3 regions of the Actinoplanes sp. CA-030573 genome follow, and region 2 is predicted to be linked to each of the others. Evidence: riboswitches for the same ligand, from Rfam matches in the RefSeq annotation. Region 2 holds a riboswitch; each other region holds the start of a gene.
What was found. A riboswitch is a leader RNA that binds a small molecule or an ion and turns the genes downstream of it on or off. The one in region 2 is predicted to bind S-adenosylmethionine.

Region 1 (7,473 bases), 4.1 Mb from region 2:
GCCAGCGCCCGGGCCACCGCTCGGCGAGCAGCGGCGCCCACCCCGACCACACGTCGCCGGTCGCGCCCAGCCCATGAAGCAACAGCAGCAGCGGCTCGCCACGGCCGCCGCCGGTCACGCGCAGATCCATCGCCCCATCCCTCCGGCCGCCGCGGTCGCTCAGCCCAGCAGAAGCCCCAGCGCCCCGAGAAGGCTGTCGATGTCGTCGGACGTCGTGCCGAGCCCGAAGCTCACCCGCAGCAATCCCGCCTCGCCGCAACCGGCACCACCCGGAACCGACGCCAGCCGCCGCACCAGCGGATGCGCGCAGAACTGCCCGGCCCGCACGCCGATGCCGAACGTGTCCGCCAGCCGGGCGGCCACGGCGACCGGATCGCGGCCCGGCAGCGCGAGCGACACGATCCCCACGCGCTCGGCCGTCCGCGTACCGAACAGACTCACCTCGACCGCGCCCGGCAGGCGCCGCACCCCTTCCCGCAGCCGGGTGAGCAGCTCCTGCTCGTGCGCGCGCAGCGCCGCGCGGTCGGTCTCCAGCAGGGCGGCGCAGACCGCGCCGAGCGCCACCGCGCCCAGCAGGTTGGGGGTGCCACCCTCGTGCCGGGCCGGGCCGGTCGCCCAGCGCACGTCGCCGGCACGGTCGCCGACCCACGCGCTCGCACCGCCGCCGGCCAGATAGGGCGGGGCCGCGTCGAGCCAGTCGGCGCGGCCGGCGAGCACCCCGGCGCCGAACGGCGCGTACAGCTTGTGGCCGGAGAGCGCCACGTAGTCGGCGTCCAGGCCGGCCAGCGACACCGGCGCGTGCGGGGCGAGCTGGGCGGCGTCGACCGCGATCCGGGCGCCGTGCCGGTGGGCGACCGCGGCGAGCTCGCGCAGCGGCCACACCTCGCCGGTCACGTTGCTCGCGCCGGTGACCGTCAGCAACGCCGGGCCGGTCCGGTCACCCAGCGCCCGGTCGGCCGCCGCCACCGCCTCGGCCGGCGACGATGGCGCGGGCAGCCGGAGCACCGACGGCCAGGGCAGCAGGTTGGCGTGGTGCTCGCCGTCGAAGACGACCGTGGTCGTGCCCGGCGGCAGCGCGCGGGCCAGCAGGTTGAGCGCGTCGGTGGTGTTGCGGGTGAAGACGACCTGGTCGCCGGGGCGGCAGCCGAGGAACGTGGCGACGACGGCGCGGGCCCGCTCGTACTCCAGGGTGGAGGCCTGCGAGCGGGGACCGGCGCCGCGGTGCACGCTGCCGTAGCGAGGGAGCAGGGCTTGCACGGCATCGGCGGCCACCCGTACGCACGGGGCCGTCGCGGCGTAGTCGAGGTGGACGAAACCGGCGCCGATGACGTCGAGGTCGGCAGTCTGGACGGCCAGGGACATGGGTGTACCTCCGCAACAGGGGACCCTCTTGCGGGTCCGCGCTTGCCCTCGCCGGCCGGCGACAGGCCCGGTCCTCACCCGGGGCACCCCATCGCGGACGGAAGGGTTGCCGGTCAGCAAGCCGGGGCTGTGCGCTGACACTCATGACCTGCCCGACAACCTACCAAAGGTGGCGCGGCTAGTAACGCTCGCCGGTGATGTAGCCCTCGAGGCTGGTGCGCTCGGACTCCAGCTCGTCGATGCGGTTCTTGACCACGTCGCCGATGCTGACCAGGCCGGCGAGGCCGCCGTTCTCGAGCACCGGCACGTGCCGGAACCGGTGATCGGTCATCAGCCGGGCCACGTCCTCGATCGGCGCCTCGGGGGACACCGAGCGGACGCTGACGGTGTGGATCCGGCTGACCGGCTCGCTCAGCACCGCGGCGCCGCGGGCGGCGAGCGCCCGTACCACGTCGCGCTCACTGACGATCCCGTCGACGCGGCTGCCGTCCGCCGACACGATCACCGCACCGATCTTGTGCTCGGCCAGCACGGCCAGGAGCCGGGCCACATCCGAGTCCGGTGTCACGGTGACGACTTTGCTGCCCTTGACGCGGAGAATGTCGCTGATACGCATCTTGCTCCCCATCCCGTCCGATCCGCGGAAGCCGCCGGGGCGGGCCGTCCGTTACGGGGCAGCCACGCCACGTTGCGTGCATATGCCTAGATGCAGTCAACCACGGCAAGATGTCAAGAGCGTCGAGATGTCAAGCCCGCTCCGAAGTCAGCGAAGGGACCTCTCATGGACTTGCATGATCAAGCGGCGATCACGAGCGGCAGTGACTTCTGGTCGAGCACGGCGGCCGGTGACGTCCCGGCGATCACCCTGACCGACGGGCCCCATGGCGTACGCCTGCAGGTCGCCGGCGCCGGTGACCTGCTCGCCGGCCGGCCCGCCACCTGCTTCCCGCCCGCGGTCGCGTCCGGCTCGACCTGGGATCCCGAGCTGCTGCGCCGGATGGGCGAGGCGCTCGGCGACGAGTGCCGGGCGATGGGCGTGCAGGTGCTGCTCGGTCCCGGCATCAACCTCAAGCGGACCCCGCTGGGCGGCCGCAACTTCGAGTACTTCAGCGAGGACCCGCTGCTGACCGGTGTGCTGGCGGCCGCCTGGGTGCAGGGCCTGCAGTCGCGCGGGGTCGGCGCCTCGCTCAAGCACTTCGCGGTGAACAGCCAGGAGACCGACCGCATGCGGATCAGCGCCGACGTCGACGAGCGATCGTTGCGCGAGCTGTACCTGCGCGCCTTCCAGCGGGTCGTGACGACCGCGCAGCCGTGGACCGTGATGTGCGCCTACAACCGGGTCAACGGCGTCTACGCCAGTCAGCATCACTGGCTGCTCACCGAGGTGCTGCGTGACGAGTGGGGATTCCGCGGGGTCGTCGTCTCGGACTGGGGCGCCGTGGTCGACCGGGTCGAGGCGGTGCGGGCCGGACTCGACCTGACCATGCCCGGGCCGGACCCGGCCGGTGACCAGGCCCTGGTCGAAGCCGTCACCGGCGGCCGCCTCCCGGCCGGGACCCTCGCGCTCGCCGCGTCGCGGGTGCACGACCTCGTGGCGAAGTCCACACCGGACACCTCGGACGGGTACGACCAGGCGGCACACCACGCCCTGGCCCGGGAGATCGCCGGCCGCGGCATCGTGCTGCTCAAGAACGAGGGCGCGGTCCTGCCGCTGCGCACCGAGGGCCAGACCATCGCGGTCCTCGGCGAGCTCGCCCGCACCCCGCGCTACCAGGGCGGCGGCAGCTCACAGATGACCCCGACCCGGCTCGACGACGCCCTCACCGCCATGTCCGAGGCCGCGCCCGGCCGGGTCGGCTTCGCCGCCGGGGGTGACGAGGCGGTCCGGCTGGCCGGCAGCTCGGACATCGCGGTCGTCTTCGCGGGCACCGAGCAGGAGACCGAAGGGGCCGACCGGGAGTCGCTCGATCTGCCGGCCGCACACCTGGAGCTCATCCGGCGGGTCGCGGCGGCCAACCCCCGTACGGTCGTCGTGTTGTCGAACGGCGCCGTGGTCACCACCAAGCCGTGGGATGCCGACGTCGCCGGCCTGGTCGAGGGCTGGCTGCTCGGCCAGGCCGGCGGGAGCGCCGTGGCCGACGTGCTCTTCGGCCGCGTGAACCCCTCCGGCCGGCTCGCCGAGACGATCCCGCTCCGGCTCGCCGACCATCCGTCCTACCTGGACTTCCCGGGCGAGGCCGGCCACGTGCGCTACGGCGAGGGCATCCACCTCGGCTACCGGGGCTTCGACGCGCGCGGGCAGGAGGTGGCTTATCCGTTCGGCTTCGGCCTTTCCTACACCACTTTCTCGTACGGCGAGGCCGGCGCCGTCGTTCGCGAGGACGGCATCGAGCTCCGCCTGCCGGTCACCAACACCGGGCCGGTCGACGGGCGGGAGGTCGTCCAGGCGTACGTGAGTGTGCCGTCCTCGCGGGTGCGCCGCGCGCCGCGGGAGTTGAAGGCGTTCGCGAGCGTCCCGATCGCCGCCGGTGAGACCGCCGAGGTCGTGCTGCTCATCGAGCGCGGCGACCTGGCCTACTGGGACGTGCGGCTGTCACGCTGGGTGGTCGAGGGCGGGCCCCACCGGATCGAGATCGGCGCCTCGTCCCGCGACATCCGCGCATCGCTCACCGTCGACGTGCCCGGCGACGAGGCGCGCGTGCCGCTGACCGCCGACTCCACGATCGGCGAGTGGCTGACCGACCCGCGCGGCGCCGAGGTGCTGACCGAGGTCTTCACCGCGATGGCGGAGGGCGGCCTGGCCGGCGGGCTGCCCATGGACTCCTCGACGCTGCAGATGCTGGGCAGCTTCCCGCTGGGCCGGATGGCGATGTTCCCGGGCAGCCCGTTCACCGCCGAGACGTTGGCCGGCCTGGTCAAGCGGGCCAACACGTAGCCCGCTATAGTTGAACACGTTCAACTAAGCGACGGGAGCCGCCATGACCGCCATCGTCAACGTCGCCGTCACGGTGGGCATGCTGCTCGTGGTGCCGCTCGGTCTCCGGCTCGCCGGCATCCGCGCACGCTGGTGGCCGGCGGCGGCCCTGCCGGCCGCGATCGCTTTGTGGCTTCCACGCGGTCCGCTCACGCTTGCGTTCACGATTCCGTACGCGTTGGCGACCGCGTTCCTGGCGATCAACGCGCTGCCCCGGCTCCGTCGCCCCACCCCGGTCGGCGTCGCCGTCACCACGGCGCTGGTCACCCCGTTCGTGGCCGCCGCCGCGCTGGTCGCCGAGCGATACGGCTACCACTTGCTCGGCTTCCGCCCGGCCGTGCTGGCTTTGACCGTGGCACACTTCCACTTCGCGGGTTTCGCGGCCGCCCTGATCGCCGGCCTGGTCGCCGCCACCGCCCCGCCCGGCCGGCCGAGCCCCGTCACCCTCGCCGCGGCCACCACCGCCCCGCCCGGCCGGCCGAGCCCCGCCACCCTCGCCGCGCTGACCGTGCCGGCCGGCACGGCGCTGGTCTTCGCCGGCTACTTCATCAGCGACTACGTCGAGCTGGCCGGCGCGGTCGTCCTCACCGCCGGCATGTGGCTGGTCGCCGGGCTGACCTGGCGGCACATCGTCCCGGCCGCGCGCGACCGCACCACCAGGGCCCTGCTGCTGACATCCACCGGCGTGCTGGCCGCGACCATGCTGCTCGCGCTGAGCTGGGCGCTCGGCGAGGCGACCGGCCTGCCGCACCCGTCGCTGACCTGGATGGCGGCCACCCACGGCCTGGCCAACGCCCTCTGCTTCGGCCTCTGCGGCATCCTGGCCTGGCGCCGCCTCGCCGGCGTCCCGACCTCGCGCCGCCGCACCGGCGTCCCGGCCTGGCACCGCCGCACCGGCGGCGTCCCGGCCCGGCGCACCCACCACGACCCGCTGACCGGGCGCCGGATCAGCTCGGGTGCACCGCCGTCGACGCTCGCGGCACCAAGCGGCCCGGCAGCGCCCGCCGGCCGTGTGCCGGGTCGCCGTTGATGGCGGCCAGCAGCAGCTCCGCCGCGGTCCGCCCGATTCCTTCGAGGTCCATGTCGATGCTGGTCAGCGCCGGGCGGCAGCCGTCGACCATCACGTCCCAGTTGTCGAAGCCGACCAGCGCCACGTCGCCGGGCACCCGCCGGCCGGACTCCTGCAACGCCTCGGCCAGTCCGCGCGCGATCTGGTCGCTCCCGCAGAACACCGCGTCCACCGCGGCGCCGGTCGAGAGCAGGATGCCGGCGGCCTGGCGGCCCCACGCCTCGGACCACTCGCCGAACAGGACCGGCGCCGCGGGCTCCCGGCCCGCCGCCGCCAGCGCCTGCATCGCCGCGCCGGCCCGGACCGTGGCCGAGTGGTGGTGCTCGGGGCCGGTCACGTGGGCGATCCGGCGGCGGCCGACCGCCAGCAGGTGCTCGACCGCGCGGCGGGCGCCGTCGGCCTCGTCGGGGACCACCGAGCAGTCCGCCTCGTCCGTCGAGCTGATGAAGGCGTAGACCACCGGCACCGGGAGCGACCGGCCGATCGGCGGGCGGGCCTGGGTCCGGCGCCCGGTCACGATGATGCCGTCGGCCTGGCGGCCCAGCAGCGTCCGCAGGTAGTACTGCTCGCGGATCGGGTCGTCGCGGGCGTCGCACAGGAAGACCGACACCTGGCCCGCACCGAGCGCGTCCTCGGCGCCGATCAGCAGCGGGATGCTGAACCGGCCGATCGAGTCGGTGGTGATCATGCCGACCGTGTAGGTGCGGCCGGCCTGCAGGCTGCGCGCGGCGGCGTTGGCCACGAAGCCCAGCTGCGAGGCGGCCTCCCGCACGCGCTGACGGGTTTCCGGCCGCAGGGCGCCCCGCCCGTTCAACGCCTTCGACGCCGTACCCGGGGAAACTCCGGCAAGAGCCGCCACCTCGCTGATGGTGGCGGCGCGATCGATGGTGCCCAGCGTTTCCTCCCCGGTTTCCCCGACCACGACTCTCGAACCGTAACCGGCCCTTGACATCCCGGCAAGGTGATCCCTAGCGTCGAGGCAATCGTTTTCCTTCTGTTTCTTCCTCCTCGGAAACCAGGGGTACCGAACATGACGTTCTCCCGGCGCGGCCTGAGTGCCCTCGCCGCCCTGACGCTCGCGGTCGGCGTGACCGCCTGCTCGAACGACGGATCCTCGGCGGGCGCCTCCGGCCCGCAGCAGAGCACCTTCGCGATCTGGGATCCCTACCCGCAGTTCGACGACTCGTCGGACTGGGTCAAGCTGCTGCAGAAGTGCGGCACCGACGCCGGCGTCACGGTCAAGCGCACCGGCTTCGACACCACCGACCTGACCAACAAGGCGCTGCTCGCGGCCCAGCAGGGCAACTCCCCGGACGTGCTGATCGTCGACAACCCGGTGGTCTCCACGCTGGCCGAGGCGGGCGTGCTCACCACGACCGCGGATACGAAGATCGACACGTCGGCGATCGAGCCCAATCTGCTCGCCGCCGGGCAGCTCGACGGCAAGACGTACGGCATCCCGATCGGCGCCAACACGCTGGCGCTCTACTACAACAAGAAGGTGCTGGACGCGGCCAAGGTCGATCCGGCCACGATCAAGGACTGGACGTCGCTGACCGCCGCGCTGGAGAAGGTCAAGGCGGCCGGCAAGAAGGGCATCACCTTCTCCGCGATCGGCACCGAGGAGGGCTCGTTCCAGTTCCTGCCCTGGTTCTGGGGCGCCGGCGCGAACCTCACCCAGCTCGACTCGCCCCAGGGCGTCGCCGCCGTCACGCTCTGGACCGACTGGGTCAAGAAGGGCCTCGCGCCCAACTCGGTCCTCAACAACACCCAGACCACCAGCTGGCAGGAGTTCGCGACCGGCGACTTCGCGTTCAGCGAGAACGGCACGTGGCAGCTGGCCAATGCCAAGAAGACCGGTTTCCCGTACGGGATCATTCCCATCCCGTCGCAGGCCGGCGGCACCGCGCCGGCACCCACCGGTGGCGAGTTCGTGACCGCGCCCGTGCAGAGCGACACCGGGCGGTACGCGACCAGCGAGAAGATCATCAAGTGCCTGACGAACGCCGACAACGCCCTGACCACCGACACGACCCTGTCCTACGTGGCGGCGACCAAGGAGGTCCAG
Region 2 (7,473 bases):
TCTTCGCCAAGCTCTACGACGTCGACCAGTCGGGCGCCGAGACCCTGAGCGCCGGCCTGGTCGCGCCCGTCCGGCTCACCGGTCTGCCGGCCACGATCGACAAGGCGGCCGAGGTCACGGTCACCCTGCCGGCGATCGTCCGGCAGATCGACGTCGGCCACGTCCTGCGGGTGGTGGTCGCGACCAGCGATCAGGCGTTCCTCACTCCGGCCGAGCCGGCGGTCTACACGGTCGCGGTGGGCTCGACGCTCACGCTTCCCACGGTGGTCGGGACGCCGATCGCCAACCCGCAGACGATCTGGCGGTACGTGCTGGCCGGTCTGCTGGTCGCGATCGTGCTCGGCCTCGCGGTGGTGCAGTTCGTGCGCCGCCGGCGACGGCGTCGCCGGCACGACGAGGTGCTGGCCGAGTTCGCGGACACGCCGCTGGTGGTGCGCGATCTCCGCAAGGCGTACGGCGACGGCTTCGTCGCCGTCGAGAAGATCGGCTTCACGGTCGAGCGCGGCCAGGTCGTGGGCCTGCTCGGGCCCAACGGCGCCGGCAAGACCACCACCCTGCGCGTGCTGATGGGCCTGACCATGCCCTCCGGCGGCGACGCGCTGGTCTTCGGCCACCGCCTCACGCCTGGCGCGCCGATCCTGTCCCGGGTCGGCGCCCTGGTCGAGGGTCCCGGCTTCCTGCCCCACCTCAGCGGTTACGACAACCTCCGGGCGTACTGGCAGGCCACCGGGCGGCCGGAGGCGGACGCCCACTTCGAGGAGGCGCTCGAGATTGCCGGCCTCGGCGACTCGGTGCACCGCAAGACCCGCAAGTACAGCCACGGCATGCGGCAGCGGCTGGCCATCGCCCAGGCCATGCTCGGCCTGCCCGAGCTGCTGGTGCTGGACGAGCCGACGGACGGTCTCGACCCGCCGCAGATCGCCGAGATGCGCCGGGTGCTCAAGCGCTACGCGACCGACGGCCGGGCGGTGCTGGTCTCCAGCCACCTGCTGGCCGAGGTCGAGCAGACCTGCACGCACGCGGTGGTGGTCAACAAGGGCCGGATCGTGGCGTCCGGCCCGGTCGAGGAGATCGTCGGCGAGTCGCCGTCGGTGCTGCTCGACGTCTCGGACGTGCCGGCCGCCGCCCGGGTGCTCGAGGGGCTGGGTGTGCGCTCGGTGACCCCGGACGGGGCGAGCGGCCTGATCGTGGACATGAACGGCACGCCCCGGGCCGAGGTGGTGGCCTCGCTGGTGCGGGCCGGCGTCGACGTCGACCGGGTGGTGCCGCGCCGGCGGCTGGAGGACGCGTTCCTGGCCCTGGTCGGCGACAACTCGCGAGGAAGTGGGGACCGATGAGCGCGGGAGCGGCAGTCCAGGGGTACCGGGCGTCGGCGACGCTCCCGGTGTGGGCCGAGGTCAAGCGGCAGGCGACCCGCCGTCGTACCCAATTGGCCCTGGGTTTCATGGTCTTGCTCCCGCTCATCATCCTGGTCGCCTTCGAGTTCGGCGGCGGGAACGGCAACGACGACAACAACGGCGGCGGGGCGTTCGGCAGCCTGGTCGACCTGGCTACCTCGGGCGGGCTCAACTTCGCGCTGTTTTGCCTGGCGGTCTCGGCCGGCTTCCTGCTGGTCGTGGTGGTGGCGCTGTTCTGCGGCGACCCGGTGGCGAGCGAGGCGAGCTGGGGGAGCCTGCGCTATCTGCTGGCGATCCCGGTGCCGCGGGTGCGGCTGCTCGCGATCAAGCTGGTGGTGGCCTTGGCGTACGCGCTGCTCGCGCTCTTGATCTTGACGGCGACCGGCCTTCTGGTCGGCACGTTGCGCTACGGCTGGCACCCGCTCGGCAGCACCGTGGCCGCCGCCATCCCGCCCGGCCAGGGCGTGCTCCGCCTGCTCGGGATCGTCGCCTACCTCGCCGTGATCATGCTCGTGGTGGCCGGTCTCGCGTTCCTGCTCTCGGTGCTGACCGACGCGGCGCTGGGTGCGGTCGGCGGCGCGGTGCTGCTGTGGATCCTCTCCAGCATCCTGGACCAGATCACCGCCCTGGGGAGCCTGCGCACCGGCCTGCCGACCCACTACAGCGACGCCTGGCTCGGCCTGCTCTCCACCCCGCCGCAGGTGGACGACCTGGTCAAGGGCGCGATCGCGGCGGTCTGCTACGCCACGCTCTTCTGGTCGCTGGCGTTCTGGCGCTTCACCCGGAAGGACATCACCTCGTAGCTCCCGGTTATACGTAGCCTCCACGTATACGCGTATGTATAGTATGCGTATGATAACCGTGCGCGGGCTGCGGAAAGCGTTCGGCAGCCACACCGTCCTCGACGGCATCGATCTCACCGTCGCCCCCGGCACCGTCTTCGCCCTGCTCGGGCCGAACGGCGCCGGCAAGACCACGATGGTCGAGATCCTCACCACGCTGCTGGCGCCCGACGCCGGCGACGTCACCATCGACGGCCACGACCTGCGTCGCCGGCCCGGCAAGATCCGCGAGATCATCGGCGTGACCGGCCAGTTCTCGGCCGTCGACGGCGTGCTCACCGGCCGGGAGAACCTGCGGCTCATCGCCGACCTGCGCCACCTCGGCGCCCGGGCCGGCCGGGCCCGCGTCGACGAGCTGCTCGAGCGGTTCGACCTCACCGAGGCGGCGGGCCGGTCGGTGGCGACCTACTCCGGCGGCATGAAGCGGCGGCTCGACCTGGCGATGACCCTGGTCGGCGAGCCGCGGCTGATCTTCCTGGACGAGCCGACCACCGGTCTCGATCCGCGCAGCCGCCGCACGATGTGGGAGATCATCGAGGACCTGGTGGCCCGGGGCGTGACGATCTTCCTCACCACGCAGTACCTCGACGAGGCTGACCGCCTGGCCGGCCGCATCGCGCTGCTCGACCAGGGCCGGCTCGTCGCCTCCGGCACCGCCGACGAGCTGAAGAGCTCGGTCGGCGCGCAATCCACGCTCGACGACGTCTTCTTTGCACTCACCGGGGGGATCCGATGACCTCGTTCGTCCTGGCCGACTCGGCCACCATGGTCCGGCGCGACCTCACCCGCATGGTCCGGTTCCCGCTCATGACCATCAGCGGCATCGGCACGTCGTGCATCTTCCTGCTGCTTTTCACGTACGTGCTGGGCGGCGCGATCAGCGCGGGCGACCGCGGCGCGTACGTGAACTACATCTCACCGGCGATCCTGGTGATGGCGATCGGGGGCGGCGGGTCGGCCACCGCCATCAACATCAACCAGGACATGACCGAGGGAGTGATCGCCCGGCTGCGGACTATGGCGGTCTCCCGGGTGGCGGTGCTCTCCGGGCAGGTGGGTGGCAGCCTCGTGCGTACGTCGCTGAGCCTGCTCCTGGTCATCGGGGTGCTCTTCGCGGTGGGCTTCCGTCCGGGCGCTCGCGGGCTCGACTGGCTCGCCGTGGCCGGGCTGCTGGTGCTGGTCACGTTCGCGGTCAGCTGGATGACCGCTGCCTTCGGCCTGACCGCCAAGACCGTGGCCGGTGCCAACTCGCTGTCCCTGCTGTTCAGCTTCGGGCCGTTCGTGAGCAGCGCGTTCGTCCCGACCGACACGATGGCGCCGGGTGTGCGGTGGTTCGCCGAGAACCAGCCGTTCACCCCGATCATCGACACCTTGCGGCACCTGCTCGACGGCACCCCGGTCGGCGACACCTGGATCCTGGCCGTCGCCTGGTCGGTCGTGCTCGCGGTGACCGGCATCCTGTGGTCCCGGTCGGCCTTCATGAGGCTGCCGAACCGCTGACGGGCCTGGGTCGTGGCTCACACCTCGGGATGCCCACTCCGTGTCCGCCACGACCCGACGTAAGGTGTGGGAAACAACTGAATACCTCATCCAGAGGGGCAGAGGGAACGGCCCGATGAAGCCCCGGCAACCACCGTGTTTGTCTCACTGAAGAGGCCGCACGCGGCAGGTGCTAATTCCGTCCCCGGCTTCGGGGAAAGATGAGAGGAAGGCCTCGATGACGTCTGCCGTCAGCACACCCTCGGTCACCGACTCCCCGGCCCGTGGCCTCGTCTGCCGCGCGTGCGGCGCCGAATACCCGCTGGTCGCCCAGCACGCCTGTTACGAGTGTTTCGGCCCGCTCGAGGTGGCCTACGACCAGGCCGCTCTCGCGCGGGTGACCCGTGAGCAGATCGAGGCCGGTCCGCAGAACATCTGGCGTTACGCCGGTCTGCTGCCCGCCGGCCAGGACCCGGCCACCCGGGTCACCCTCGACCCCGGCCTGACCCCGCTGGTCAGCGCGCCCGCGCTGGCCGCCGCCGTCGGGCTGCGGGCGCCGCTGTACGTCAAGGACGACTCGGCCAACCCCACCCACTCGTTCAAGGACCGGGTCGTGTCGGTGGCGCTCACCGCCGCCCGCGGCCTCGGCTTCACCCGCTTCGCCTGCGCCTCCACCGGCAACCTGGCCAACTCGGTGGCCGCGCACGCCGCCCGGGCCGGCGCGCCCAGCATCGTCTTCATCCCGTACGACCTGGAGCAGGGCAAGGTCGTCACGACCGCGGTCTACGGCGGCGACCTGGTCGCGATCGAGGGCTCGTACGACGACGTCAACCGCCTCTGCGGCGAGCTGGTCGAGACCGACGAGTTCGAGGACACCGCGTTCGTGAACGTGAACGTCCGCCCGTTCTACGCCGAGGGCTCCAAGACCCTGGGCTACGAGGTCGCCGAGCAGCTCGGCTGGCGGATCCCGGCCCAGGTCGTCATCCCGATGGCCTCCGGCGAGCTGCTCACCAAGGTGGACAAGGCGTTCGCGGAACTGGTCGAGATCGGCCTGGTCGAGGCGCCCGAGGGCGGCTGGGCCGTGTTCGGCGCCCAGTCGGCCGGCTGCAACCCGATCGCGGTCGCGCTGCACAACGACACCGACCACATCGTCCCGGTCAAGCCGACCGGCATCGCCAAGTCGCTGAACATCGGCGACCCGGCGGCCGGCGCGTACGCGATCGAGTCGGTGAAGCGCACCGGCGGCTGGATGGACTACGCCGACGACGACGAGATCCGCGCGGGCATCCGGCTGCTGGCCGAGACGACCGGCATCTTCGCCGAGACCGCCGGTGGCACCACAGTGGCGGTGCTCAAAAAGCTCGTGGCGAGCGGCAAGCTCGACCCCGACAAGGAGACCGTCGTCTACAACACCGGCGAGGGGCTCAAGACCCTCGACGCGGTCGCGGGCCTGGTCGGGCCCACTCACCAGATCAAGCCGTCGCTGCGCGGGGCCCGGGAGGCGGGCCTGCTGGGATGACCGTCGGTAATCGACTGTCTGCCATTAGTTGAAGATTCCATCGCCGGAGGACTTGCGCGGGCCTCTCAGCGTCGGCAAGATGCTCTCTGCGGGAGGGCCGACGCCGTACGAGGCCCCTCACCTTTCGAGCTTGGCGACAATCTCTCGAGGTGCCCAACGACCCAGTGCCGGAGGCGCTGTGCGTCCACCCTCCCGACCAAATTCGCTGGCATACATGGCCGCCGACCCGCCAGGGTGGCGGCCATGGTGCTTTCCATCGGTCCGCTCGCCTCGGCCGCGGACGCCTACGAGATCTACCGCGCCGGCGCCGTCCACGACCGCAGCGACATCGAGCCGCTCTCGCCCGAGGCGTTCGCGACCAGGGTGGCGACGCCGGCCGCGAGCTACGTCGTCGAGCATTACCTCGCCCGCCTCGACGGTGAGCCGGTGGGTCATCTCGAGCTGGCCTTCTCACAAGCCGACAACCTGGGCACCGTGGACGTCGAGCTCGCCGTGCTGCCGTCCGCCCGGCGGCGCGGCGCCGGCCGGGCGCTCTACGACCTGGCCGTCGAGCGGGCCAAGGCCGAGGGCCGCGTGCGGCTGTTCGGGCGCACGATCCAGCGACATCCGGACGGGGCTTCCTTCGCGGCCGCGATGGGCGCGCGGGTCGGTCTCGAGGAGATCCGCAGCCGGCTCGACGTGCGCGCGGCCGACCAGGCCCGGCTCGACGCCGAGCTGGCCGCGGCCTGGGAGCGGGCCGGCGGCTACCACCTGATCCAGTGGACCGGGGTGGCGCCCGACGAGATCATCGATGAGGTCGCGGCCCTCGACAGCACGTTCATGACCGAGGCGCCCACCGGTGACCTCGACTGGGAGCCGGAGCGGATCGACGCCGACCGGCTGCGGGCGGACGAGGCGGCCCGGGCCCGGCGCGGCCGGATGACGTTCCACACTGGTGCGCTGCACGGCGCGCGGCTGGTTGCCTGGACCACGCTGAACTGCCCGGCCGACGAACCCGCGCACGCCTGGCAGAACGCCACGCTGGTCGCTCCGGCGCACCGTGGCCATCGGCTCGGCCTGCTGATCAAACTGGCCAACCTGGCCCAGGCCCGTACTCATCGGCCGGCCATCGAGGTGATCGACACCTTCAACGCGGCCACCAACGAGCACATGATGCGGATCAATCGCGCGATGGGCTTCCGGCCGGTGGAGTCGGTTCTCTTCTGGCAGCGCGACCTCTGAGCCGGGTCAGCCACGGGCGCACCGGCAGGTCGGTGGGATAGCCGCCGGCGGTCAGGCCGGCCCGCCGCTCGAACAGGTTGCGCGCGCCCCACGAGCCGGTCGCCGCGTACGACCACAGGCACGCCGTCCAGTAGGCGGGCCAGAAGAACGGTCCCAGCCACGCGTACTGCCCGGCGTGCCGGCTCTCGTGCCCGAAGAGGTCCGCGCGCTCGTCGGCGAGCAGCCACTCGGCGCTGTGCCGGCACATGATCACCGAGCCGACCGTGAAGCAGGTGGCCGGCGGCGCCTTGCGGCGGTAACCCTCGCCGATCAGGATGCCGTCCCGCCCGCGCCGCACCCGGGCGCCGCCGAGCACGGCGACGAGCAGGCCGACGGCGGTGGTGGCGTTGGCGGCGGTGACCACGGTGCGGACGTGGTGCCGTCTCATGAGCCTGGCCGCCTCATGAACCCGGCCGCATCAGATGCGCCGGCGCATGCGGAGCTCGGTGAGCACGGGGAGGACCGGGTGCGGCACCCGCTCGCCGGTGTCTTCGAAACCCAGTTTCTCGTACGCCCGGACGGCCCGGCCGTTGCCCACCACGACCTCGAGCATCAGGCTCTCCCGGCCGCAGGCGCGGGACCAGCCGGCCACCGCCTCGACCAGCTCGGCCAGCACCTTGCCGCCGCGGTGCCCGGGGGTCACGTAGACCGCGAACACCACCGTCGACTCCGGCTCCTCGGGCAGCACCGTGCCGCCGGCGTGGCCGATGAGCCGGCCGCGGCCGCCCGGGTCGGCCACGAACTGCGCGGTCTGGCAGCCGCTCGCGGCCTGGGCGATGCGCCGCCGGTAGGCCTCGTGCGGGCGGGCCGCGGCCTGGGCGAGCGTCTCGAGGAACGCCATCGGTGCGTCGGCCAGCATCTCCAGCCGCAGGGCACGCATCCGCGCGGCGTCGTCGACGGTCACCCGGTGCACGCGCCAGCTGTTCACGCTGTTCTCACTACCCTGTGCCGGGCCCGGCGGCAACCCGCCTGGCCG
Region 3 (7,473 bases), 5.0 Mb from region 2:
GGGCCCGGCGCGGACAGCGCGCCGATGGCGGCGGCGACCACGTCGGCGTATTCCACGAGACCGGCCGCGTCGTCATCGCACGGCAGATCGGGGGCCGAGGTCGTGTGGCCGCGGTCGCGCAGGTCGGCCTCGACGAGGTGCCAGTACCAGCCGACGTCGCCGGCGCCGTGGATCATGACAAAGGTGGCCATGCCGACACGCTAGACGCCGCCTGCGACATTTCCCGGGTAAGACCGTGGCATGGACGATCGCGAGACCCTCGAGAGGTACACGGCCTATCTCGCCGCGTGCAACGACCGGGACTGGGCGGCGGTCGCCGGCTTCGTGCATTCCGCGGTGCTGGTGAACGGGGTTCGGCGGACGCGGGAGCAGTACGTCGACGACATCCGCAAGACGGTCGCCGTGTTCCCGGACTACACGTGGGAGATCCGGCACGTCGTCCGGCAGGCGCCCTGGCTGGCCGTCCACCTGCACGACCGGGGAACACGGCACCGGCCGTTCCTGGGCGCCCCGGGCGACCGGTCGCCGGTCGAGACCGACGAGTTCGCCATGTACCGGATCGCCGGCGGGCGCATCGCCGAGCTCTGGGGCACCGCCGACAACGCTCGCCTGCGCCTTTGACGCGACAAAGCCGGCGCCGCCTACCAGGGCACGACGCCGGCGTCCTCGAAGAAGCCGCCGGTCGGCCCGTCGTCCGGGAGGGTGGCCAGCTTGATCGCGATCGCGGCGCCCTGCTCCGGCGTCCGTACGCCACGGAAGCCGTTCAGATCGGTGGCGGTGTAACCGGGGCAGCCCGCATTGATCAGGATGTTCGTGTCGCGCAGCTGCTTGGCGTACTGGATGGTCACCGCGTTGAGGAAGGTCTTCGACGGCGCGTAGGCCACCGAGATCGGGCCGACGTCGCCGCCCGCCGTCTGGCGGGTGAGGGAGCCGACCGTGCTCGACATGTTCACGATGCGCGGCGACGCCGACCGGCGCAGCAACGGCAGCATCGCGTTGGTGACCCGGATGACCCCGATGACGTTGGTCTCCACCGCTGCCCGCACGGCGTCGAGGTCGGCGCCGATCGGATCCTGCGGCATGCCGCCGGTGATCCCCGCGTTGTTGATCAGCACGTCGAGACCGTCGCGCTCGAGCAGCCGGGCGGCCGCGGCCACGCTCGCGTCGTCGGTCACGTCCAGTGGCACCCCGAACGCCTTGCCGCCCAGCTTCGCCACCGCCGTCTCCCGGCGATCCTCGTCCCGGGCGCCGACGCCGACGCTCCAGCCCAGCGCCAGCAGGCCCGCCGCGATCTCGTACCCGATCCCCTTGTTCGCGCCGGTGACCAGCGCAATCTTCGTCTCGCTCATGAGTCGATCCTGTCCGCGCGCGGCGGTGGCCGCCAACACCGTCTGAGTACCCGGCGATACCCCGCGGGTATCGTCGGCGGCATGGAGACGCGGGAGCTGCGCTATTTCGTCGCCGTCGCCGAGGAGCGGCACTTCGGGCGGGCGGCCGAGCGGCTGGGCATCGCGCAACCGCCGCTGTCCCGCGCGATCCAGCAGCTGGAGCGGCGGCTCGGCGTCACCCTCCTGGAGCGGTCCAGCCGGGCGGTGACGCTCACCGAGGCCGGTTCGGTGCTGCTGGCCGAGGGGCGGGCGGCGCTCGACGCGGTGGCGGCGGCCGATCGGCGCACCCGCCGGGCGGGGGCGACCAAGCCCGGCCTCGTGCTGGTCACCAAGGCGGGCGCGTCCAGCGAGCTGCTGGCCAAGCTGCTCGACGCGTACGCGGTGGAGCCCGGCGCCGTGGAGGTCGAGGTGCTCCTGTGCGGGATCGGCGAGCAGGAGCGGCTCCTGCGCGACGGCCGGGCCGACGTGGCGCTGCTGCACCGGCCGTTCGACGCCGCCACCGGCTTCGACGTCGAGGAGCTGATGACCGAGGGCCAGGTCGCGGTGCTGCCCGCCGGGCACCCACTGACCACCCGCCCGGCGCTGTCGATGGCCGAGGTGGCCGCCGTTCCGGACCTGCCGATGCCGCGCTGGCCGTGCCGCGACGGCTCCTATCCGGACGGTCCGGGCCCCGAGGTGCGCGACCACACCCAGTTGCTGCAGCTGATCCAGCTCGGCCGCACGGTGGCGGTCCTGCCCGAGTCGTGCCGGGGTCAGCTCGGGCACGGGCTTCACCCCGTACCGGTGCCGGATGCGCCCCGGGTGACCACGGTGATCGCCTGGCCCCCGCAGAGCCGTTCCCGCGCTCTGGCCGGTTTGGTCCGCGCCGCGACCCGCCTCTAGATCTCCGCCGTCACGAAGCCGATCTCCCCCGCCGGAACCTGCGCCACCACCCGCCCCGACGGATCGATCACGGCCGTCGGCCCAAGACCCACGCGGGACCCGTCACGCTCGCCGGTCACATCGGCCGAGACCCACCACAAACCCGTCTCCCGTACGCGGCGAGCGCGCACCGCGTTGTGCCGATGTTCCCAGGCGAGGGCACTCGCCCGCCGCATCATGTTCTGCGCCGGCTGCAGCACCACCCGCGCACCGGCCGCCGCGACCGCCCGCGCCGCCTGCGGATACTGCGCGTCGAAGCAGATGTTGAGGCCGAACCGCACCCCCGCGCACTCGAAGACCGGATAGCCGTCACCCGCCGTGAACACCGACTCCCCCGCGGTCAAGAACATCTTCCGGTACGCGCCGAGCACCCGGCCGCCGCTCACGACGAGCGCCGTGTTGAAGAACCGCCGGCCCGCCCGCTCGATGATGCCGAGCACCAGCATCCGGTCCGCGACCGCGATCCGGGCCAGCACGTCGTCGAGCTCGGCCGAGCCCAGTTCGAGGGCCGTGTCGCGTACGTGCTGGCCGGTGACGAGATAGCCCTGGAGAAAGCACTCCGGGAACAGCAGCAGGTCGGCGTCCTCGGTCCGGGCGGCGAAGTCTCGCACCACGGCGATCGCCGAGTCGACGTCGCCGAGAATCTCCGGCGTCTGACAGGCCGCGATCCGCATGGCCAACCTCTCGTCCCGTTCGGCCTCTCGTGCCGTTCGGCTTCTCGTCCCGTTCGGCTTCTCGTCATGGCTCGTGGAACGGCTCGGGCTCGGCCGGGATCCGCTTGGACATCAGGCAGAACTCGTTGCCCTCCGGATCCTCGAGAACGACCCACGAGCCGCTGCCGACGATCGCCGACCGTCGCGCGCCGAGTGCGAGCAGGCGATCCAGCTCCTCCGCCGGCGACCGGTCGGTCGGGCAGACATCGAAATGCAGCCGGTTCTTGCCGGCCTTCCCCTCGGGCACCGTGATGAACAGAATGTCCGGGCTGACGGTGGCCCCGCGGATGGCCACGCCGGTCGCGTCCCGCGCGAAGACCCGGTAGCCGAGAACCTCGCACCAGAACGCCGCCATCAGCTCCGCGTCGCCACAGTCGACAATGATGTCCCCGATCCGGCTGGCCACAGAGCCGCATCCTACGGAGGCGGCCGCCCGCAGACCGCCCCCACCCTTTCTTGGGTGGGGCCACATTCGACCACGGCCCACCGACATTTTCGGGCCGTCGTCCACAGGCGTCCCGGCCGCCCGCTCAACCGCCGGCCGGTGCGTTGCGGCCTGCGTTGAGGGCGGCCTGCCGCTCCTTGATTGCCGGCCATTCGGCGGCCAGCACCGAGAACATGGCCGAGTCGCGCAGGCGGCCCTCCTCGCCCGGCGCCCAGGAGCGGCTCCACGAGCGCAGCACGCCCTCGAACCGGCCGCCGACGCGCTCGATCGCGGCCCGGGAGCGGTGGTTGCGGGCGTCGGTCTTGAGGTCGACCCGCTCGACCCGCCACTGCTCGAAGGCGTACCCGAGAAGCAGGTGTTTGGCCTTGGTGTTGACGCCGGTGCCCTGGGCCGAGGCCGCGAGCCAGGTGAAGCCGATCTCGACGGCGAACAGCTCGTCACGGCCGGGCCAGAGCCGGGGATCCAGGTAGGCCGTCGCCCCCACCGCGCGCCCGTCCCAGATCTGCGCGAACGGGATCAGCCATCCGGTCGCGGCCCGCGCATGCTGCTGGTCGATGTAGTCGCCTACCTCCTCGGCGCGGGGCACCCAGGTGAAGCGGTAGGCGTCCCGGCTCTCCTCGGCGGCCAGCGCGAGGCCGGCGGCGTGGCGCCGGTCGAGCGGCTCGAGGCGCACCCGGTCGCCCTCGAGCACGGGCGGCGTGACGGTGGCGGGAAAGGGCATGGCTGCAGCACTCCGTTCGCGACTTGCCCGGCGCCCCGTGCGCCGGACCCGGTCCTCACCCGGGGCACCCCGCCCGCGAGAGGAGGGTTGCCGGCCAGCAAGCCGGGGCTGCGCGCTGGCACTCATGACCTGCGGACACCGTGCCATCGCCGGCGGCCGTAGGCAAGCCGGTTCCCGGCCGGGGCGAGCCGCGGGTGAGCCGCCGCCGGAAGACGATGCGGGAACGCCGCCCGGCGTGGTGGGATGGGCTTTTGCGGAGGGGGCGACATGACCAACCACGTGTACCGGCTCAGCGAGATCGTCGGCAGCAGCCCGACCAGCATCGACGACGCCATTCGCAGCGGGATCGCCAAGGCGGCGCAGACCGTGCGCAACATCGAGTGGTTCGAGACGCAGGAGGTTCGCGGCCAGGTGGTGGACGGCCAGGTCGCGCACTTCCAGGTACGCCTGAAGATCGGCTTCCGGGTCGAGGACTGATCACCGCCGCCCTACAGTGGGCGGGTGGATCTTCCCGGGAACCTGGTCGAGCTGCTGCGCCGGCCCAGCCTCTGCTTCCTCACGACGCTCATGCCCGACGGCTCGCCGCAGATCACCGAGGTCTGGGCGGACACCGACGGCAATCACGTCGTGATCAACACCGTGCGCGGGCACCAGAAGGTCCGCAACATCGAGCGGGACCCGCGGGTGGCGGTCGCGGTCGCGGACCCGGAGAACCCGAGCCGGTACGTCGCGGTGCGCGGCCGGGTCCTCGAGGTGACCGAGCACGGCGCCGCCGAGCACATCGAGGAGCTGTCCCAGCGCTATCTGGGCCGCCCCTACCCGTGGTTCGGCGGCCGCGATCAGGTCCGGTTGATCGTGCGCATCGAGGCGGACCGGGTCACCGGGTAGTCGACGTACGCGAACCGGTCGCCGGCCGGGGACCAGCTGTTGACGTTGATCGTCCCCTGGCCGCCGTCGAGCGACACCACCGTGCGCGCCGACCGCCAGTCGTCGCCGTCGACCAACCGCAGCAGCACCGGCAGATCGGCCGGATGCCCCGCCGTCCCGGGCGGGAAGCTCAGATAGACCGCCCGGGAGCCGGCCAGATGCGGGAACCAGTTGACCCGCTCGTCGAAGGTGAGCTGCTCCAACCCGCTGCCATCCGGGCGGATGCGAGCAATCTGCGCGGCGCCTCCGCCGAACCGCTCGGTGTTGAAGTAGATCCACTCCCCGGACGGCGAGTACTCCGGCCCGTCGTCGGCGCCCGGCCCGGAGGTCAGCTGCCGGCTGCCCCGCCCGGAGACCCCGACGGTCCACAGCGTGCCCGACGTCCACTCCCCGGGCGTGATGCCGACGTAGGCGAGCGTGGACCCGTCCGGGCTCACCCCGTGCAGGAAGTGCAGGAACCCGTCGTCGGGGGTCACCCGGCGGACCGCACCGCCCTCCAGCGACCCCTCGTAGATGTGGCCGTCGTCGGCCGACATGTAGACCAGGCCGCCCGGCCCGAGCACGTGATCGTTGTTCAGCGCCGGCAGGCCCTCGAAGACGATCTGGGCCGGGGCGGACCCGTCGAGGGCCAGCCCCCAAAGCAGTCCGTCCCCGTTGAGCACGAGCCGGTCGTCGGCGGCCCAGTTCGGCGCCTCGAACAGGACCGTCGAGCTCTCGTGCACGACCGAAGCGGTGCCCGAGCCCAGATCGAAGATCAGGACCCGGCACCGCTGTCCGTCGGCGAGCGCCCGGCTCAGTGGATCATCACCGGAGGCTCGACCGCCTCGCCGTCACCGCCGGCCGGAGCCGCGGGCGCGGCCTCCTTCTTGCGCGGCAGGAAGGCGATCGGGATGAACACCGTCAGCATCAGGATCCAGCCGACCGTGAACGTGTGGGCGAACGAGTCGGCCACGAACTGCAGGCCGCGCTCGAGGATGTTCGGCGGCAGCGGGATCGGCGCGCCCTGCTGGTGGGCGATCGCCGCGCCGGCCTCGGTGATCGGCTCACCCGTCCGCGGGTTGGTGACGCCGGGGATGACCGGCGAGCCGTTGAGCTGACTGGTCAGGATCACGGACATGGTCGCCGTGCCGATCGAGCCACCGATCTGCTGGAGGATGTTGACCAGGGTCGAGCCGCGGGCCACGTCCTGGTGGTGCAGCGTGCGCAGCGCCGAGGTCATGATCGGCATCATCGTGCCGCCCATGCCGAGGCCCATCACGAACAGCGAGCCGCACAGCAGCACGTACGAAGTGTCGACGCCGACCTGGGTGAACGTGAAGAACCCGGCGCCGATCAGCAGCATCGCGAACGGGACCGTGCGGCCGACCGGGATCTTGTCGGCCAGCGTGCCGGCGATCGGCATCGTGATCATCGCGCCGATGCCCTGCGGCGCCATCAGCAGACCCGCGTGCAGCGTCGACTCGCCGCGCACCTGCAGGAAGTAGCTGGGGAACAGGAGGCCGGAGCCCATGAACGCGATGACGAAGACGAACAGCGAGATCGTCGAGACGGTCAGCCGCTTGTTCTTGAACAGGCGCAGGTCGAGCAGCGGGTGCTTGGGCTTGAACGAGTAGAGCACGAAGGTGATCACCAGCAGCGCGCCGACCACCATCGGGATCCAGACCTTGGGCGCGGTGACCGTGCCCTCGGCCGGCAGCGACGAGACGCCGTAGAGGAACAGCGCGAGGCCGGGCGAGAGCATCAGCATGCCGAGGAAGTCGAACGACTCCGACGGGTGCGGGTCGTCCTTGGGCAGCGCGAACTGCGCGTAGATCAGCGCGACGATGCCGATCGGCAGGTTGATCAGGAAGACCCAGTGCCAGCTCGCGGCCTCGATCAGCCAGCCGCCCAGGATCGGGCCGCCGATCGGGCCGAGCAGCATCGGGATGCCGAGCACGGCCATCAGCCGGCCGATGCGCTGCGGTCCGGCCGCCCGCGTCATGATCGTCATGCCGAGCGGCATCAGCATGCCGCCGCCGAGGCCCTGCAGGACCCGGTAGCCGACGAGCTGCTCGATCGAGGTGGCGGTGGCGCAGAGCACCGAGCCCAGCGTGAACAGCAGCAGCGCCAGCATGTAGAGGCGCTTGGTGCCGAACCGGTCGGCGGCCCAGCCGCTCAGCGGGATGACGGTGGCCAGGGCCAGCGTGTAGCCGGTGAGGGTCCAGGCGACCTCGGCGTACGTAGCGTTGAACTCGGTCTGGAAGGTCGGCAGCGCGACGCTGACGACGGTGATGTCGAGGATCGACATGATCGCGCCGAGCACCACCACGCCGGCGATCTTGAGCACGGCGCCGTCCAGCTTGGTGGGCGGCGCGGCGG

Region 1: linked by a shared signal. The riboswitch ahead of ACQP2F_RS25175 (aminotransferase class V-fold PLP-dependent enzyme) and the one ahead of thrC (threonine synthase) in region 2 are both predicted to bind S-adenosylmethionine.
Region 3: linked by a shared signal. The riboswitch ahead of ACQP2F_RS21090 (GNAT family N-acetyltransferase) and the one ahead of thrC (threonine synthase) in region 2 are both predicted to bind S-adenosylmethionine.

The regions. Positions count from the first base shown of each region.
Region 1 covers NZ_CP192038.1:5,425,763-5,433,235, forward strand. Annotated here, with positions in the region: gene ACQP2F_RS25170 (alpha/beta fold hydrolase) at 1-130, opposite strand, end outside; gene ACQP2F_RS25175 (aminotransferase class V-fold PLP-dependent enzyme) at 160-1,362, opposite strand; SAM riboswitch class IV at 1,396-1,511, opposite strand; gene ACQP2F_RS25180 (CBS domain-containing protein) at 1,541-1,978, opposite strand; gene ACQP2F_RS25185 (glycoside hydrolase family 3 C-terminal domain-containing protein) at 2,144-4,297, shown strand; gene ACQP2F_RS25190 (YndJ family protein) at 4,341-5,366, shown strand; gene ACQP2F_RS25195 (LacI family DNA-binding transcriptional regulator) at 5,284-6,327, opposite strand; gene ACQP2F_RS25200 (sugar ABC transporter substrate-binding protein) at 6,436-7,473, shown strand, end outside.
Region 2 covers NZ_CP192038.1:9,488,688-9,496,160, reverse strand. Annotated here, with positions in the region: gene ACQP2F_RS44090 (alpha/beta fold hydrolase) at 1-1,337, shown strand, start outside; gene ACQP2F_RS44085 (ABC transporter permease) at 1,334-2,200, shown strand; partial or broken gene ACQP2F_RS44080 (ABC transporter ATP-binding protein) at 2,244-2,918, shown strand; gene ACQP2F_RS44075 (ABC transporter permease) at 2,972-3,739, shown strand; SAM riboswitch class I at 3,823-3,946, shown strand; gene thrC (threonine synthase) at 3,957-5,237, shown strand; gene ACQP2F_RS44065 (N-acetyltransferase family protein) at 5,481-6,458, shown strand; gene ACQP2F_RS44060 (hypothetical protein) at 6,397-6,885, opposite strand; gene ACQP2F_RS44055 (GNAT family N-acetyltransferase) at 6,916-7,377, opposite strand.
Region 3 covers NZ_CP192038.1:4,535,190-4,542,662, reverse strand. Annotated here, with positions in the region: gene ACQP2F_RS21120 (alpha/beta fold hydrolase) at 1-191, opposite strand, end outside; gene ACQP2F_RS21115 (ester cyclase) at 241-621, shown strand; gene ACQP2F_RS21110 (SDR family oxidoreductase) at 642-1,349, opposite strand; gene ACQP2F_RS21105 (LysR family transcriptional regulator) at 1,431-2,270, shown strand; gene ACQP2F_RS21100 (carbon-nitrogen hydrolase family protein) at 2,267-2,983, opposite strand; gene ACQP2F_RS21095 (VOC family protein) at 3,048-3,428, opposite strand; gene ACQP2F_RS21090 (GNAT family N-acetyltransferase) at 3,553-4,188, opposite strand; SAM riboswitch class IV at 4,203-4,318, opposite strand; gene ACQP2F_RS21085 (dodecin) at 4,456-4,665, shown strand; gene ACQP2F_RS21080 (PPOX class F420-dependent oxidoreductase) at 4,690-5,076, shown strand; gene ACQP2F_RS21075 (TolB family protein) at 5,028-5,837, opposite strand; gene ACQP2F_RS21070 (DHA2 family efflux MFS transporter permease subunit) at 5,909-7,473, opposite strand, start outside.